DNA from 3 places in the Vreelandella indica genome. Region 3 is predicted to be linked to each of the others. Evidence: predicted binding sites of a transcription regulator. Region 3 holds the regulator's gene; each other region holds the start of a gene.
The links. The regulator sigma-54, encoded in region 3, starts transcription at its own class of promoters, with help from an activator protein. The targets are predictions, from matches to a motif close to TGGCACNNNNNTTGCTNT.

Region 1 (4,651 bases), on a different contig from region 3:
TGCCAATGGCGTGGATTTTTCCATCGACGCAGAGCACGTCAGCGCGGTAGGTGTCGGCGTGGGTGACGACGGTGCCGCCCTTGATCAATAAACTCATGGTTCGCTCCTTAAGTGATTGACTGAGGTGGCCTATTCGCCCTCGGTAAGGCGGGTGTAGGTTTCCGGGCGGCGGTCGCGGAAGAACTGCCAGTTGTTGCGCACCTCGCGGACCATGTCCAAATCGATCTCGTGAACCAGCAGCTCGTCGTCGGTCTCGCTGGCCTGGGCTTCGATCTTGCCGCGGGGGTTAACGATGTAGCTGGAGCCGTAAAAGTCACCAATATTCCAGGGTGCTTCGGTGCCCACTCGGTTGATCGCAGCGATAAAGCAGCCGTTAGCGGCGGCGGAGGCGGGTTGTTCAAGCTCCCAAAGGTATTGGGAAAGCCCAGCGACGGTGGCGGAAGGGTTGAAAATCACCTCTGCGCCGTTTAGCGCCAGCGCTCGCCAACCCTCAGGGAAGTGCCGGTCGTAGCAGATATACACGCCGATCTTGCCGTAGGCGGTGTCGAAAACCGGCCAGTTGGATTGACCAGGTTTGAAGAAGAATTTTTCCCAAAAACCGGCCACTTGAGGGATATGGGTTTTGTGATACTTGCCCAAGTAGCTGCCGTCGGCGTCAAATACGGCCGCCGTGTTGTAGTAAATGCCGGTTTCGGTCTCTTCATATACAGGCACGATGATCACCATGCGGTGCTCAGCAGCGAGTTTTTGCATCATTTGGCAAGTGGGGCCTTCTGGCACCCGCTCGGCGGCGGCGTACCATTTGCCATCCTGACTGGGGCAAAAATAGGGCTGGTTGAACACTTCCTGGAAGCACAGCACCTGCACGCCCTGGTCAGCTGCCTGTTGAATCATTGGCAGGTGGGCTTCGTTCATGGCGTCGCGAATAGCGTCAGGTTCAAGATCGGTGCTGGTTTTTAGACCCATTTGTATCAGGCCGATTTTCATCTTCTGCATGAGACGCTCCCTCTGATTGTTGGTGTGTAGCGTATATTTGTAGTGTCTTGAGAATGAGTTTTATAAAGCTGACGTAAAAGACAGCTTTTGTTGAAAGTAGCGCTGGATGAGTGGTTTTAGCAAGTCTTTAATAGGTGATTTATAAATTGCATTTAACTCGTTGAGTTTGTTTGTTTTTATTTTTTTACGTTGCACTTTTCACTCTTTTGGTGAGCTTGCGCACTGTTTTGGGGATATTTTTTTACTCTTAAAAATCATGTGGTTGATTTAATTTATGGTGATATGTTGAGTGTCTTATCGTTTAAAATTGGTGCAAATATTTTTTTGACCTAGCTTTGTTTAATTGGTTTTTGTTTGGAGAGAGTAAATTTAAAAGGTAACAAGCTAACAATAATATTGTTGTCTAGAAGGGCAGCTTTTTAATCAATGAGTTAATTGCTTTGGTTTTATAAGTAGGCACGCTTATTGCTTTTAATTCTGTCTGGGAAGCTCCACTGGCCGTGTGAGTTAGGGCTTGTCTTATTAGGACTTGGCTTAAAAGTCAGCGAGCACAGCTAGTTTTCAGACATAGCCTGGGCTAGACAACACAATACTGAGGAGACACAAGATGACCGAAACAACCTCTCAGATGGTGGATCGAGGTGGGCTGATAGAGCTTGATGTAGGCAGTGACGTGCGAGGTAGTTCACGTTTTAACGAGGATATTGCACCCACCCAGGCCAGCGAGCGTACCTGGAGCAAATGGAACATCGCCGCGCTGTGGGTCGGCATGTCGATCTGTGTTCCTACCTATACGTTAGGCGGGGTGTTAACTGCCTACTTTGGCTTGAGCGTAGGGGAAGCGCTGTTTGCCATTCTATTGGCGAATATTATTGTACTGATCCCACTGACGCTGAACGCCTTTCCTGGCACCAAATTTGGCATTCCTTTCCCTGTCGTTTTGCGTTCATCCTTCGGCATTTTAGGCTCCAACGTGCCCTGCCTGGTGCGGGCGTTAGTTGGCTGTGGCTGGTTTGGTATTCAGACCATGTTCGGTGGGCTGGCGATTCACTTGCTGTTGTCCGAGTTGATTCCCGCTTGGGCGGCGCTTGGCGGCGTGGGGGAGGTGATTGGCTTTTTTGTTTTCGGCGCGATGAACCTTTATGTGGTGATCCGCGGTGCGGAATCAATCAAGTGGCTGGAAACGCTGGCGGCGCCGCTGCTGTTAGCGGTGGGCATTGGCTTGATGGTGTGGGCGTGGCCGAATATGTCGATGACTGAGCTGCTGGCGCAGCCACCATCACGCCCTGAGGGGGCTTCCGTTTATGGTTATTTCTTTGCAGGCTTGACCGCCATGGTGGGTTTTTGGGCCACGCTGTCGCTGAATATTCCCGATTTCAGCCGCTTTGCCAAAAGCCAGAAAGACCAGATTGCTGGCCAGATCATCGGGCTGCCGCTGACGATGTTCTTCTTCGCTGCCCTCGGTGTCGTGTTAACCGCGGCGTCTGAGACGCTGGTGGGTCAAACCGTTGCTGACCCGGTACGCTTGATCGGTTATATCGACAGCCCTTTTTGGGTAATCATGGCAATGCTGCTGATCATCATTGCCACCATCTCCACCAACACTGCGTCGAATATTGTTTCGCCTACCAATGACTTCCAAAACATTGCGCCCAAATTGATCAATCAGACCCGCGGTGTGCTGATGACCGGTGCGGTGGGCGTGTTGCTAATGGGCTACGATCTATTGCAAAAAGCAGGCGTGATTCCTCCAGGCGTATCACTTGAACAGATGTACTCCAACTGGCTGCTCGGTTACTCCAGCCTGCTCGGCCCGATAGCGGGTATTATGGCGGTGGATTACTTCCTGATTAAAAAGCAGCGCTTGGATGTGCCTAGCCTCTATATGGATAACCACGCCTATCCTGCGGTGAACATGGCTGGGTTTATCGCCTTTGGTGTACCGGTGCTACTCACCTTGATCTCTCTGGTGACAGGCACGATGAACTGGTTCTACGATTATGGGTGGTTCACTGGGTCGGCGCTGGGGGCGATTGTTTACTATGCTGCCAGCCAAGTCGTGGCGTCGTCTCCGCAGGCAGGGCCTGTGCCGTTAATGGCCAGCGAGGTCACTGAGCAGCGTTAATCAGTAGTGGTAATCAATAGCTATGTTTAAAGCCCGGCACGGAAGCCTGGCTTTTAGATTAGCTACTTTTGATTAAACTTAAAAAAGCATCGACCACTCGGTTTGGGCGGCGGTCATGACGGGTGACCAGCACAAACGGAATACGGTAGTGCTGACTGGGCGTGAGAAGGGCGCGCATTTTGCCTGCCGCGACCCACTGCTCGGCCACGTGTTCAGGAAGAAAGCCGATAAACCGCCCGGTAAGAATCAAAAAGGCCGCACCTTCGCGGTCGGATGCCGAAGCGCGGAGCGTGAGCGCATCATGGGCTTGGCGTGCCTCAACCGGAAGCGGATAACGAGGTGAAATAGCAGCGTGTTGGGCGATATCTGCAGCGCTGAGTGCATCATCGTGTTCCGCAAACAGCGGATGCCCTGCGGCGCAGTAAAGGTAGGAAGGCTCATCATAAAGGTGTCGGGTTTCTAAGCTGGTGGGTAGGTTTACCGCGGGCACTACGCCGACGTGCAAATGGCCATCCATCACGCCTCGAATAACGGCGTCGGAAGGCTCCATATGAATATGCAGCGTTACCTCATGTTCCGGTGCGCTAAGTTCAGCCAGTGCGTTGGTCACGTGCATGGCCGGAAGCGTCACTAGGTTGTCGGTAATGCCAATATTCAGCTCGCCTTTAATCGTTTGGTGTAAGGCGTTAACGTCGCTTTTGAAGGTTTCCAGGGCCGTTAATAGCGTGAGTCCCGCCTGATAAATCTCTTTACCTTCCTCTGTTAAGCTAAACCCGCTGCGCCCCCGCTGGCAGAGTGAAAACCCCAGCCTTCCCTCTAAATCATTCATGTGCTGGCTAATCGCCGAGCGGCTAATACCGAGTGTCGTTTCCGCCGCCGTAAAGCCGCCGCACTCGACGACCGTCTTAAAAATGCGGATCAGGCGTATTTCGTAGTCGCTCATTTGGCCTAGTGATGCCATAGCTGCCTCTTGATCAGGAAAAGGGGGCTTTTTTGCTGCATTGGGTTAGACAAAAAATTGATATACATCAAAAAAGCGAAGCGCCACTATCTAGCATTGCGACCATGAAGTCGCTGTGGTGTATCTTTCACTGTTATTTTTTACACTGTATCAGGTGCGCCTGCGCGACACTTGAATAAGGCCAATATTTGATGCGCTCCTCTCGCAGTGATGAGTTAACCCGCAGTACTCAAGCAATTCCGATGTATCGCCAACAGCAGCGGCAAGCCATCGTCATATTTGCGTTGGCTCTATGCATTATGTTGCTGCTATTCGGTTGGTTATTGGAAGGGCAGTACCAGCAAGAGATCCGCTCGGCTGAGTCTCGAGCTATTTCGCGTTCGAATGTAGTGGCCGAGTGGGCAAAGGGTATGCTGGGGCAGAGTGGGCAGGCACTTTTTACCTTGGCGGAGCGAGTGGAGAGTGTCGGAGGGGCGGGCCTCAATAATACGGCGAGCATACAGTATGCTTTAGAAAGTTTGGCTGGCTATATGCCACTAATTGATGAGCTTGGCGTTCTCAATGCCCAA
Region 2 (4,651 bases), on a different contig from region 3:
AAACCGTACTCATCCATGAAAGCGTCAATCTGGCCGAGCGACTCTCCTTGGTTAACGAACACAAAGGTGATGCCGGGTTCATTATCCTGCGCTTGCTCAAACACCGGCATTTCACGGATACAGGGCGGACACCAGCTGGCCCACAAATTAACCACCATGGGTTGCTGGGTTGTGCGTGACAGATGGGGAAGGTCAATGGGCTCGCCTGAACGGGTAGTCAGCGCCACCTCCGGCAAGGGCCGGGATGGATGCTCTATCATGGTGGCGCTAGCGGCGGTTAATCCCCAGACAAGACCGCCCGCCAGTAGGGCACCAGAAAGGGGCACTCGCTGGCGGGGGGAGCGCCACAGCGTCCAGGCAGCGTACGCCAGTGCCGCGATAAGGCCACCGACGATATCAAACCCGCCATCTCGAATATCCAGGCGGGAAAGTAGACCCTCGTATTCGCCCCAGTAACGTAGGACAAAAACCAAACGCGCGCCGACAAGGGCAACCAGCAGCAGGGTAAACAGCGTATCGCTGACAGCTACCCGATGGCGCCTTCCCAACAGCGCGCCAACCAGCAGTGCCAATAAAAACGCCAGGCCGATCAATAGCTGGTGAATACTAAAGCCCATAGGGCCAACGGCGATGCTTTGTTGCAACATAACCAGTAACGATCCTTCATGTAGTCTTGGACTGGCATCATCGCAGCACTAGATTATTTAAGGATTACGTTAGACGTCCCTGGGGCGTTATGTCGCAACGGGCGAACGAAGCGCCGCGACTAACCGGTGGCCACCAACCAGCGCACCGCATAAGGCGGGAGGGCACCTTCAGCCACCCAGGGATTAGCAGGGTCGAGCGCTTGCCATGCGTGTTGATCCAGCGCTTGGTTTACCGCCTCACCCACATTCGCTAAGGGGAGCGGCAGGTCGGTAACGTTATACAGCGCCAGCAGGCGACGGCCATCATGCAGGGGGCCACGTTCCACCGCCAGCAATTCGGGTGGCGACTCCAACACCCGCTGGGCTGCAGTGGGATGGAAACAGGGCTCTTGACGACGCTGATCCAGCAGCCGGTTTAAGGCATGAAACACATCGTGGGTAGGGGTGGAAGGACTATCCAGTAGCAGGTCCAGCTCGCTACGCTGCCAGCGCCGCCGATTGATCGAGCGCAGGCGACCACTGCGCTCAACGCCTTCTACATCGTTGAGTGTGCCCGTTAACGTATGGATATAGAGCGCTGGAATTCCCTGCAGGCTGAGCATGATCGCTTGGCTGCATAGGAAGCGGGCTATTTGCCATGGATCCGGGCCACGGCGAGTGCCGCGCATGGCTTCAAACCAGGTGATGTTGATTTCGTAGGGCGTGTCGCTGCCATCCGGGTTGCTCCGCATGCTGACAAAACCGCCGAATTTGTGCATCAGCTCCAGCAGGGCATCGCGCTCGTGATCGGGCAGTAGGCCTTCCAGTGGGCGCACGCCAATACCGTCATGGCTGGCGGTAAAATTCAGGTAAGTACAATGGTCAGGCAGTACCGGCAGGCTGGCAAGCCAGGTTTGCAGCGTGCTGGCTTCGCCACGGGTTAGGGTATGGAGCAGCAGCGGTGGCAGCGTGAACTGATAAATCATGTGCGCTTCATCGGGAGGCCCCTTGGGGAGCCGTTCAAGCCCGAAATAGCTGATGTTCTCTTGGTGCGGCACGTTGGTTTCGGTAATCAACAGAGTGCCGGGGGCGACATGATCAACAATCGCGCGAAGCAAACGCACTACGGTGTGGGTTTCCGGCAGGTGAATACAGGAGGTACCCAACCGTTTCCATAAGAAAGCCACCGCATCCAAGCGGATAATCCGTGTGCCTTGCTCCAAGTAGAAGAGCAGAATACCGACGAACTCCAGTAGTACATCGGGATGCTCAAAGTTTAGATCGAGCTGGTCTTCGGAGAAGGTTGCCCATAGATAACGGGTGCCGCGACGGGTTGAAACAGGTACCAGCAATGGGTTGCTGCGGGGGCGAACTACCTGAGAAACATCGGTGTCAGGGTCAACTTCGATAAAGTAGTCGCGGCCTGGCAGGCTGCCGCTCAAGTAATCCACAAACCAGAGCGATTCCCTGGAAACATGGTTGAGCACCAAATCGGCCATCAGGTCGTAATGACCGGCGAGCTCGCGGATATGCGACCAGTCGCCAAGCTCACTGTTCACTTCCCGGTAATGGATCACCGAGAAGCCGTCGTCGCTGCTCCATGGGAAGAAGGGCAGCACGTGTACACCACTAATGCGATCACCCAGGCGTGCTTGAAGAAATTCGCTAAGCACAGCCAGTGGCGGCACCCCCTCTTCTATAATGGAGTCACCATAGCTAATCACCCACTGATCTTTTTCGCTCCATGAAGGTGCGTTTTTAGAAGGAGCATCGCCTGGGGCGGACGAAAACGGGGCAAGCGACAAAAAATGCTCAATGTGTTGATTTAAGCGGCGCTGCACTTCGTCAGCACGCGGCCCGTATAGGTGGCTGAGGTAGCCGTGCACGGTCTGCTCAAAGGGGGACATGGTTGGCTCCTGATAAACAATCTGCCACAAACGCTGCAGCTTGTGTGCCAAATCGTTACAATGCGTGGTTGATAGCGCGTTTAAACGCTAACATCCATTAGCTTAAGACGTTGATGCCGGTTTAAACGCCATTAATAGCATATTCATTGCCAGGTTATAACACGCTAACTCGTGCGGCATGCCAGCACGAGCTGACAACAGGTTGACCGCTATGCATTGCCCTTTTTGTGGTGCAAACGATACTCGAGTGACCGATTCGCGGTTGGTAGCCGATGGCGATCAAGTGCGCCGTCGTCGCCAGTGTGCGAGCTGTCAGGAGCGATTTACCACTTACGAAACTGCTGAGCTAGTAATGCCTCGGGTGGTGAAGTCAGACGGTTCACGGGAAAGCTTTAATGAAGCCAAGCTCCGGGCGGGCATGTTGCGTGCGCTAGAAAAACGCCCGGTCAGCGCGGAAGCCATTGAAGCGGCCGTTGAGCGCATACGTCAAACCCTTCGTGCGCGGGGCGATCGTGAGATCAACGCCCGTGATATTGGTGAGTCAGTGATGCAGGCGCTTAAAACCCTCGACCATGTGGCGTACATCCGCTTTGCCTCGGTGTACCGCAAGTTTCAGGATTTGGATGAATTTCGTGCTGAGATTGATCGGCTTTCCCAAGAGCCCAATCAAGAGTCCTCTTCTACAGTGAGACACACTAGCGAGCCGCCAAAATGAGCGCCCTGTTTAGCCAAGACGATTACCGTTATATGGCGCAGGCGCTAAAGCTAGCGCGCAAAGGGCTTTACACCACCGATCCTAATCCTCGGGTCGGTTGTGTGATCGTGCACGATGAGCAGATCGTCGGGGAAGGCTTTCATCGGCGAGCCGGTGAGCCGCATGCAGAAATTCATGCATTGAACGCGGCCGGTGAACGGGCCCAGGGCGCGACGGCTTACGTCACTCTTGAACCTTGCTCGCACACTGGGCGTACCGGCCCCTGTGCAGTTGCTCTGCGGAAGGCCAAGGTGGCTCGGGTAGTGATTGCGATGCAGGACCCCAACCCCCAGGTCAGTGGCCAAGGTATTCGCTTGCTTGAAGAAGCCGGTATTGAGGTAGCAGTAGTGCTGCTAGAGAGTGAAGCGCGGGCATTGAACCCTGGTTTCATTGCCCGAATGACCACACAGCGCCCCTTTGTACGCCTGAAAATGGCAATGAGTTTGGATGGGCGTACTGCTATGGGGTCCGGCGAGTCTCAGTGGATTACCGGCCCCGAAGCGCGAACGCAAGTGCAGCGGCTAAGAGCGCGCTCTAGTGCGATATTAAGCGGCGTTGAATCGATTATCATGGACGACTCACGGCTTACTCTTCGCGCCGAGCAGTTGTCGCTTGCCAATGCCGATGAGGTGGTACAGCGCCAACCGTTAAGAGTGGTGTTAGATACCCATTTGCGCTTGCCCTTGGCAGCCGCCTGTTTAAGCGAACCGGGGCGAACCTTGGTGGTTACCACCCCAGACCATGTGGCTGAAAAGCGCGAACGGTTAACCAAAGCGGGTGCCGAGGTGCAGGTGCTGCCTGCCGGTGGTGATGGCCGCATTGATTTAGCTTTAATGCTGAATTGGTTAGCCGAGAGCGAACAGGTTAATGAGCTGCTGGTAGAAACCGGCGCGACCCTGGCGGGTGCTTTGCTTGATGCGGATCTGGTCGATGAACTGCAACTGTTTGTCGCCCCCACGCTGTTAGGTGGCGAGGCACGACCGCTATTTGCGCTGCCAGGGCTCTCACGCATGGCCGATCAGCGGCGTTTAACCATTCATGATATGCGAGCGGTGGGGCTCGATTGGCGCATTATCGCTTCCCCTCAGTCGACTAGCGCAACTGGCGATAGCAAGGTACCCTGACGCGCGAAATCGCAGCTAACGTGACAACTTTATTTCGTGACGACTTTTCGTTACAAGCTGGCGCAACAGCTTTTTTGCGGCAACGTTACGCGACAACTTTTGGAGATTCCATGGCGCACTCCTCCTCTAGAGGCTTAGCCCCTATCGCCGAGCTGGTGGAAGATATCCGCCAGGGCAAAATGGTGATTCTCATGGACGATGAGGATCGCGAAAACGAAGGTGATATCATCATGGCTGCCG
Region 3 (4,651 bases):
CTCCGGCCACGCAACGCTAACAGGATTTGCCATGAAATCACTGCTATATACCGCCCTTTTTGCCCTTGCGGTACCACTCTCGGCACTGGCCCAAAACAGCCAGGCCCCGGTAGAAGTTGAAGCCGACCGTTTAGACCTTGACCAGCGAGCGGGAACCGCTGTCTATACAGGCAATGTCGATATTCGCCAAGGCGGAATGCAATTACGTGGCGAGCGAGTAGAGATCGAACGCAACGAGGCAGGCGAGCTCTCCCGCGCGACCTCCACCGGTGAGCGCGCTTACTTACGTCATCAAGCTGAAGGGCAAGAAGGCCCTACAGAAGGTTGGGCAAGGCGCATTATTTATCATGTCGCTGAACGCCGCGTTGAGCTGATCGACCAAGCCGAATTAACGCAACAAGAAGACACCTTCACCGGCGGTCGCCTTGAATATTTCATTGACCGTGAAGTGATTCAGGCCCGCTCTGACGTTGACGGCAGCGAAACCCAGCGCATACGTATGACGCTTCAGCCTGAACAATAGGGAGCCAAGCCTTGGCAACTACAGACACTGCGCCAATCAAAACCCTATATGCCCACCACTTGGCCAAAAGCTATAAGCGACGCCGAGTCGTTAAAGACATCAATTTAGAGATCTCCCAAGGCAGCATTGTGGGCTTACTGGGCCCTAACGGCGCGGGCAAAACCACCTCGTTTTATATGATTGTGGGGCTGGTGAAATCCGATGCTGGCAAAGTGGGTATCGACGATGTAGATCTAACCCGCGCGCCAATGCATGAACGCGCTGCGGCGGGTATCGGCTACCTTCCGCAAGAAGCGTCTATTTTTCGTAAATTATCGGTTGCCGATAATATTATGGCGATACTCGAAACGCGCAAAGAGCTCAGCCGTCGCGACCGCGAGCAGCGCCTGGAAGCGCTACTTGAAGATTTTCACATTACCCATATTCGCGACAACCTGGGCATGAGCCTTTCAGGCGGTGAACGCAGGCGGGTGGAGATTGCTCGCTCACTGGCGACAGAACCCGCATTCATTCTTCTGGACGAGCCCTTTGCTGGCGTAGACCCCATTTCGGTGGGCGAGATCAAAACCATTATTCGGGCATTAAAGCAGCGCCACATCGGCGTACTGATTACCGACCACAACGTTCGCGAAACCCTGGATATTTGTGATATCGCCTACATCGTGGGCGATGGTCAAATCATCGCCAGCGGCTCTCCAGCCTCGATACTCACTAACCAGAAAGTGAGGGAGGTTTATCTAGGCGCTGATTTCCGCCTCTAGCCTATTTTTCACTTCTAATTAGCGCTCTACAACAACTTTACTACCAATGGCATGCTTATTGCACTTGCACCGGAGACCTACTCACACTAGGGTGGAGCATTCTGATTAACGAGTGGTTCTCAGATGGTCATGAAAGCTTCTCTTCAACTGCGCATGGGCACACAGCTGACCATGACACCTCAGCTGCAGCAGGCCATTGCTCTGTTACAGCTATCAACGCTGGACTTACGTCAAGAAATTCAGCAGGCCCTAGATGCCAACCCCATGCTGGAACAAGAGGATGAATTTGGCGAACAGGCTGCCAGCGAGCCCAAAGAGGAAGAGTGGTCAGAGAGCATTCCCACCGAGCTCTCGGTAGATAGTGATTGGTCTGACACCTACCAAGATATGGGCAGTCACGGTGGCTCCAGCAGCGAAGGACCTGATTTTGAGCGCCAGGCTGCTGGCCAGAGTCTTCATGGGCACTTGCTGTGGCAGCTAGCCATGACTGATTTTGGCGCGCGAGAGCAACTTGTCGCAGAAAGTCTTATCGACGCGTTAGATGCTAATGGCTACTTAACTCAGCCGCTCAACGACATACGTGAAGGGCTTCGCGCCCAAGGTGTCGATGGGCTTAGCCAGCGCGAAGTAGAAACCATTCTGCTTAAGCTTCAGCAATTTGAGCCAACAGGAATATTCGCCCGCGACCTGCGGGAGTGCCTGATGCTGCAGCTGGCCACTCTTCCCGATGATACGCCGTTGCTGGTTCCTGCCCGCCGCTTAGTACGGCAGTTTCTGGAAGCGCTCGGCAAAGATGACATGCGCTTACTAAAACGCCGCCTGGGACTCGATGATGACCAGCTGGCTGATGTCATTCTCCTCATTCGTAGCCTTGATCCACGCCCGGGCAGCGCCTATGGCGATACCGATGATAGTTATGTAACGCCCGACCTGGTCGTACGCCATGACCACGAAGGCTGGCACTTAGAGCTCAATCCTGAGGCATTGCCAAGGCTTCGCATTCAGCCCGACTACGCAAGCTTAATAAAGCGTGCGGATAAAAGTCAGGACAATCAGTTTTTAAAAGAACACCTGCAGGAAGCACGCTGGCTGATCAAGAGCCTCTCTAGCCGCAACGATACGCTACTGCGCGTTGGCCGCGAGATTATCACCCGGCAAATTGGCTTTTTAGAACACGGCGAAGAAGCCATGAAGCCGCTCATATTGGCCGATATCGCCGAGGCCGTGGAAATGCACGAATCGACTATTTCCCGGGTAACCACTCAGAAATTTATTCATACGCCTCGCGGCGTATTTGAACTCAAATACTTTTTCTCAAGCCAAGTCAGCGGCCAGGATGGTGACAGCCATTCAAGCACCGCTATCCGCGCTCGGCTGAAGAAATTGGTTCAAGAGGAGCCGCCAGGCAAGCCGCTTTCTGATAGCCGCTTAGTCACGCTATTAGGGGAGGGGGGAATTCAAGTAGCGCGTCGAACGGTGGCTAAATACCGTGAAGCCATGGGCATTCCCTCCTCTAGCGAGCGACGTCGTTTGCGCTAGCACAAATCAACGTTTTAGGGAAACTCTCGACAAGGGCTTTGCAACGCGGCAAAAAGGGTTACAATCGAAGTACAGTCCGATGGATAAGGAGTACGTCAATGCAAGTTAATATCACTGGTCATCACGTAGAACTGACTGACGCCTTGCGTGACTATGTCAACGAAAAGCTTGAACGTGTAGAGCGCCATTACGACAACATAACCACGGTGCAAGTCACCTTATCTGTGGAGAAAGAGCGCCAGCAGGCCGCCTGTACACTGCACGCAGCAGGTGCTGATTTACATGCGGAAGCCCTAGACAGTGATATGTACGCCGCTATTGACGCATTAGCGGACAAAATTGATCGGCAACTCGTTAAACATAAGGAAAAAGCACAAGCTCGCGCCCAAGGCGCAGGCGTGCGTTAATTCAATGACGTTGGAAACCATACTCCCCCCGGAACGTGTTCTCTTTGACGTACCCGGGGGCAGCAAAAAAAGGGTGCTGGAATTTTTCAGCACCTTTATTGCCCAAAATATCCCCAGTCTGGACAGCCAAGAAGTGTTTAGCCGTTTAATTGGCCGTGAGCGCTTAGGCAGTACCGGGATTGGTAACGGCGTGGCTATTCCCCATGCGCGTAGTCCTCACTGCTCGGCCCCAATTGCTGGTTTTTTAAAACTCGCAGAAGCGATTGATTTTGATGCTATCGACGGCGACCCGGTGGATCTGGTGTTTGTATTGCTAGTTCCAGAAGAGGCTGATGACACACATCTCTCTCTGCTCGGCCAGGTAGCGACCATCATGAACGATGCGGATGCGCGTCAGAAACTGCGTAAAGCAGGCAGCCAGCGCGAACTACTTGAGTTGCTTACCGCTAAAATTCGTGAGCAAACAACTTCCTGAAAGCCTAAACCTGCCAAGCGGTACTCAACGGCAGGTTGATTTGCGCTCACCACCCTTAACGCAGCTTGATCAAAGCAAAGAGAGACTCTATGCAACTTGTGATCATTAGCGGCCGCTCTGGGTCAGGTAAATCTATCGCCTTACAAGCGCTTGAAGATCTTGGCTACTATGCGATTGATAACCTCCCTGCCATGTTGCTGGGGTCGTTGGTGGACGAATTACGCGACCAGGGCGACCGCGCCCATTTGGCGGTCAGTATTGATGCCCGTAACTTGCCTGGCGCCCTGGCACGACTGCCCTCTTTATTAGAGGATTTGCGGCAACGTAAAATTGATTTTCAAGTGATCTATCTGACCACTGATGCGCGCATCTTACTTGAGCGTTACTCCGCAACACGGCGGCGTCACCCGCTGACGCGCGATAGCGAAATGACGCTTGAAGAGGCTATCAATAAAGAAGAAGAAACGCTGCTCGACATTCGTGATCTAGCCGATTTATTGATCGATACCTCGCGGCTATCAGTTCACGATTTGCGTCGTCGCATTACCGACCAAGTCGCCCATCAGCGGCGCGACAAGCTCACGCTGACGCTTGAGTCGTTTGGTTATAAGCGCGGTGTGCCGTTGGATGCTGATTTGGTTTTCGACGTGCGCTGCCTGCCAAACCCATATTGGGACCCAACGCTACGCCAATTCACAGGCCGCGATGCGAACATAGTGGCCTTCTTAAGCGGTTATCCCATCGTAGACGCCATGACTAACGATATTCAGGCTTGGCTTGAGCGCTGGCTGCCCGCTTACCAAGATAGCCAGCGTAGCTACATGACTATCGCGATTGGCTGCACCGGTGGGCAACACCGCTCGGTCTATATGGTCGAACAGCTAGCAGAGCGATTAGTACACAGTATGGGCGAAATTCAATTACGTCATCGCGAGTTAGGCTTGCA

Region 1: a site for sigma-54 is predicted at 1,451-1,468, ahead of V8L71_RS09205 (NCS1 family nucleobase:cation symporter-1). Genes of this name have one in related genera too.
Region 2: a site for sigma-54 is predicted at 2,566-2,583, ahead of V8L71_RS18185 (sugar phosphorylase). Genes of this name have one in related genera too.

Annotation. Positions count from the first base shown of each region.
Region 1 is NZ_JBANSO010000010.1:124,478-129,128, reverse strand. Features, by position in the region: gene hydA (dihydropyrimidinase) at 1-97, opposite strand, end outside; gene V8L71_RS09210 (nitrilase-related carbon-nitrogen hydrolase) at 130-996, opposite strand; gene V8L71_RS09205 (NCS1 family nucleobase:cation symporter-1) at 1,604-3,121, shown strand; gene V8L71_RS09200 (LysR family transcriptional regulator) at 3,180-4,082, opposite strand; gene V8L71_RS09195 (bifunctional diguanylate cyclase/phosphodiesterase) at 4,274-4,651, shown strand, end outside.
Region 2 is NZ_JBANSO010000033.1:26,130-30,780, forward strand. Features, by position in the region: gene V8L71_RS18180 (prolipoprotein diacylglyceryl transferase family protein) at 1-647, opposite strand, end outside; gene V8L71_RS18185 (sugar phosphorylase) at 767-2,533, opposite strand; gene nrdR (transcriptional regulator NrdR) at 2,745-3,248, shown strand; gene ribD (bifunctional diaminohydroxyphosphoribosylaminopyrimidine deaminase/5-amino-6-(5-phosphoribosylamino)uracil reductase RibD) at 3,245-4,411, shown strand; gene ribBA (bifunctional 3,4-dihydroxy-2-butanone-4-phosphate synthase/GTP cyclohydrolase II) at 4,522-4,651, shown strand, end outside.
Region 3 is NZ_JBANSO010000001.1:204,735-209,385, forward strand. Features, by position in the region: gene lptC (LPS export ABC transporter periplasmic protein LptC) at 1-20, shown strand, start outside; gene lptA (lipopolysaccharide transport periplasmic protein LptA) at 32-523, shown strand; gene lptB (LPS export ABC transporter ATP-binding protein) at 535-1,284, shown strand; gene V8L71_RS01010 (RNA polymerase factor sigma-54) at 1,408-2,823, shown strand; gene hpf (ribosome hibernation-promoting factor, HPF/YfiA family) at 2,922-3,230, shown strand; gene V8L71_RS01020 (PTS sugar transporter subunit IIA) at 3,235-3,705, shown strand; gene rapZ (RNase adapter RapZ) at 3,795-4,651, shown strand, end outside.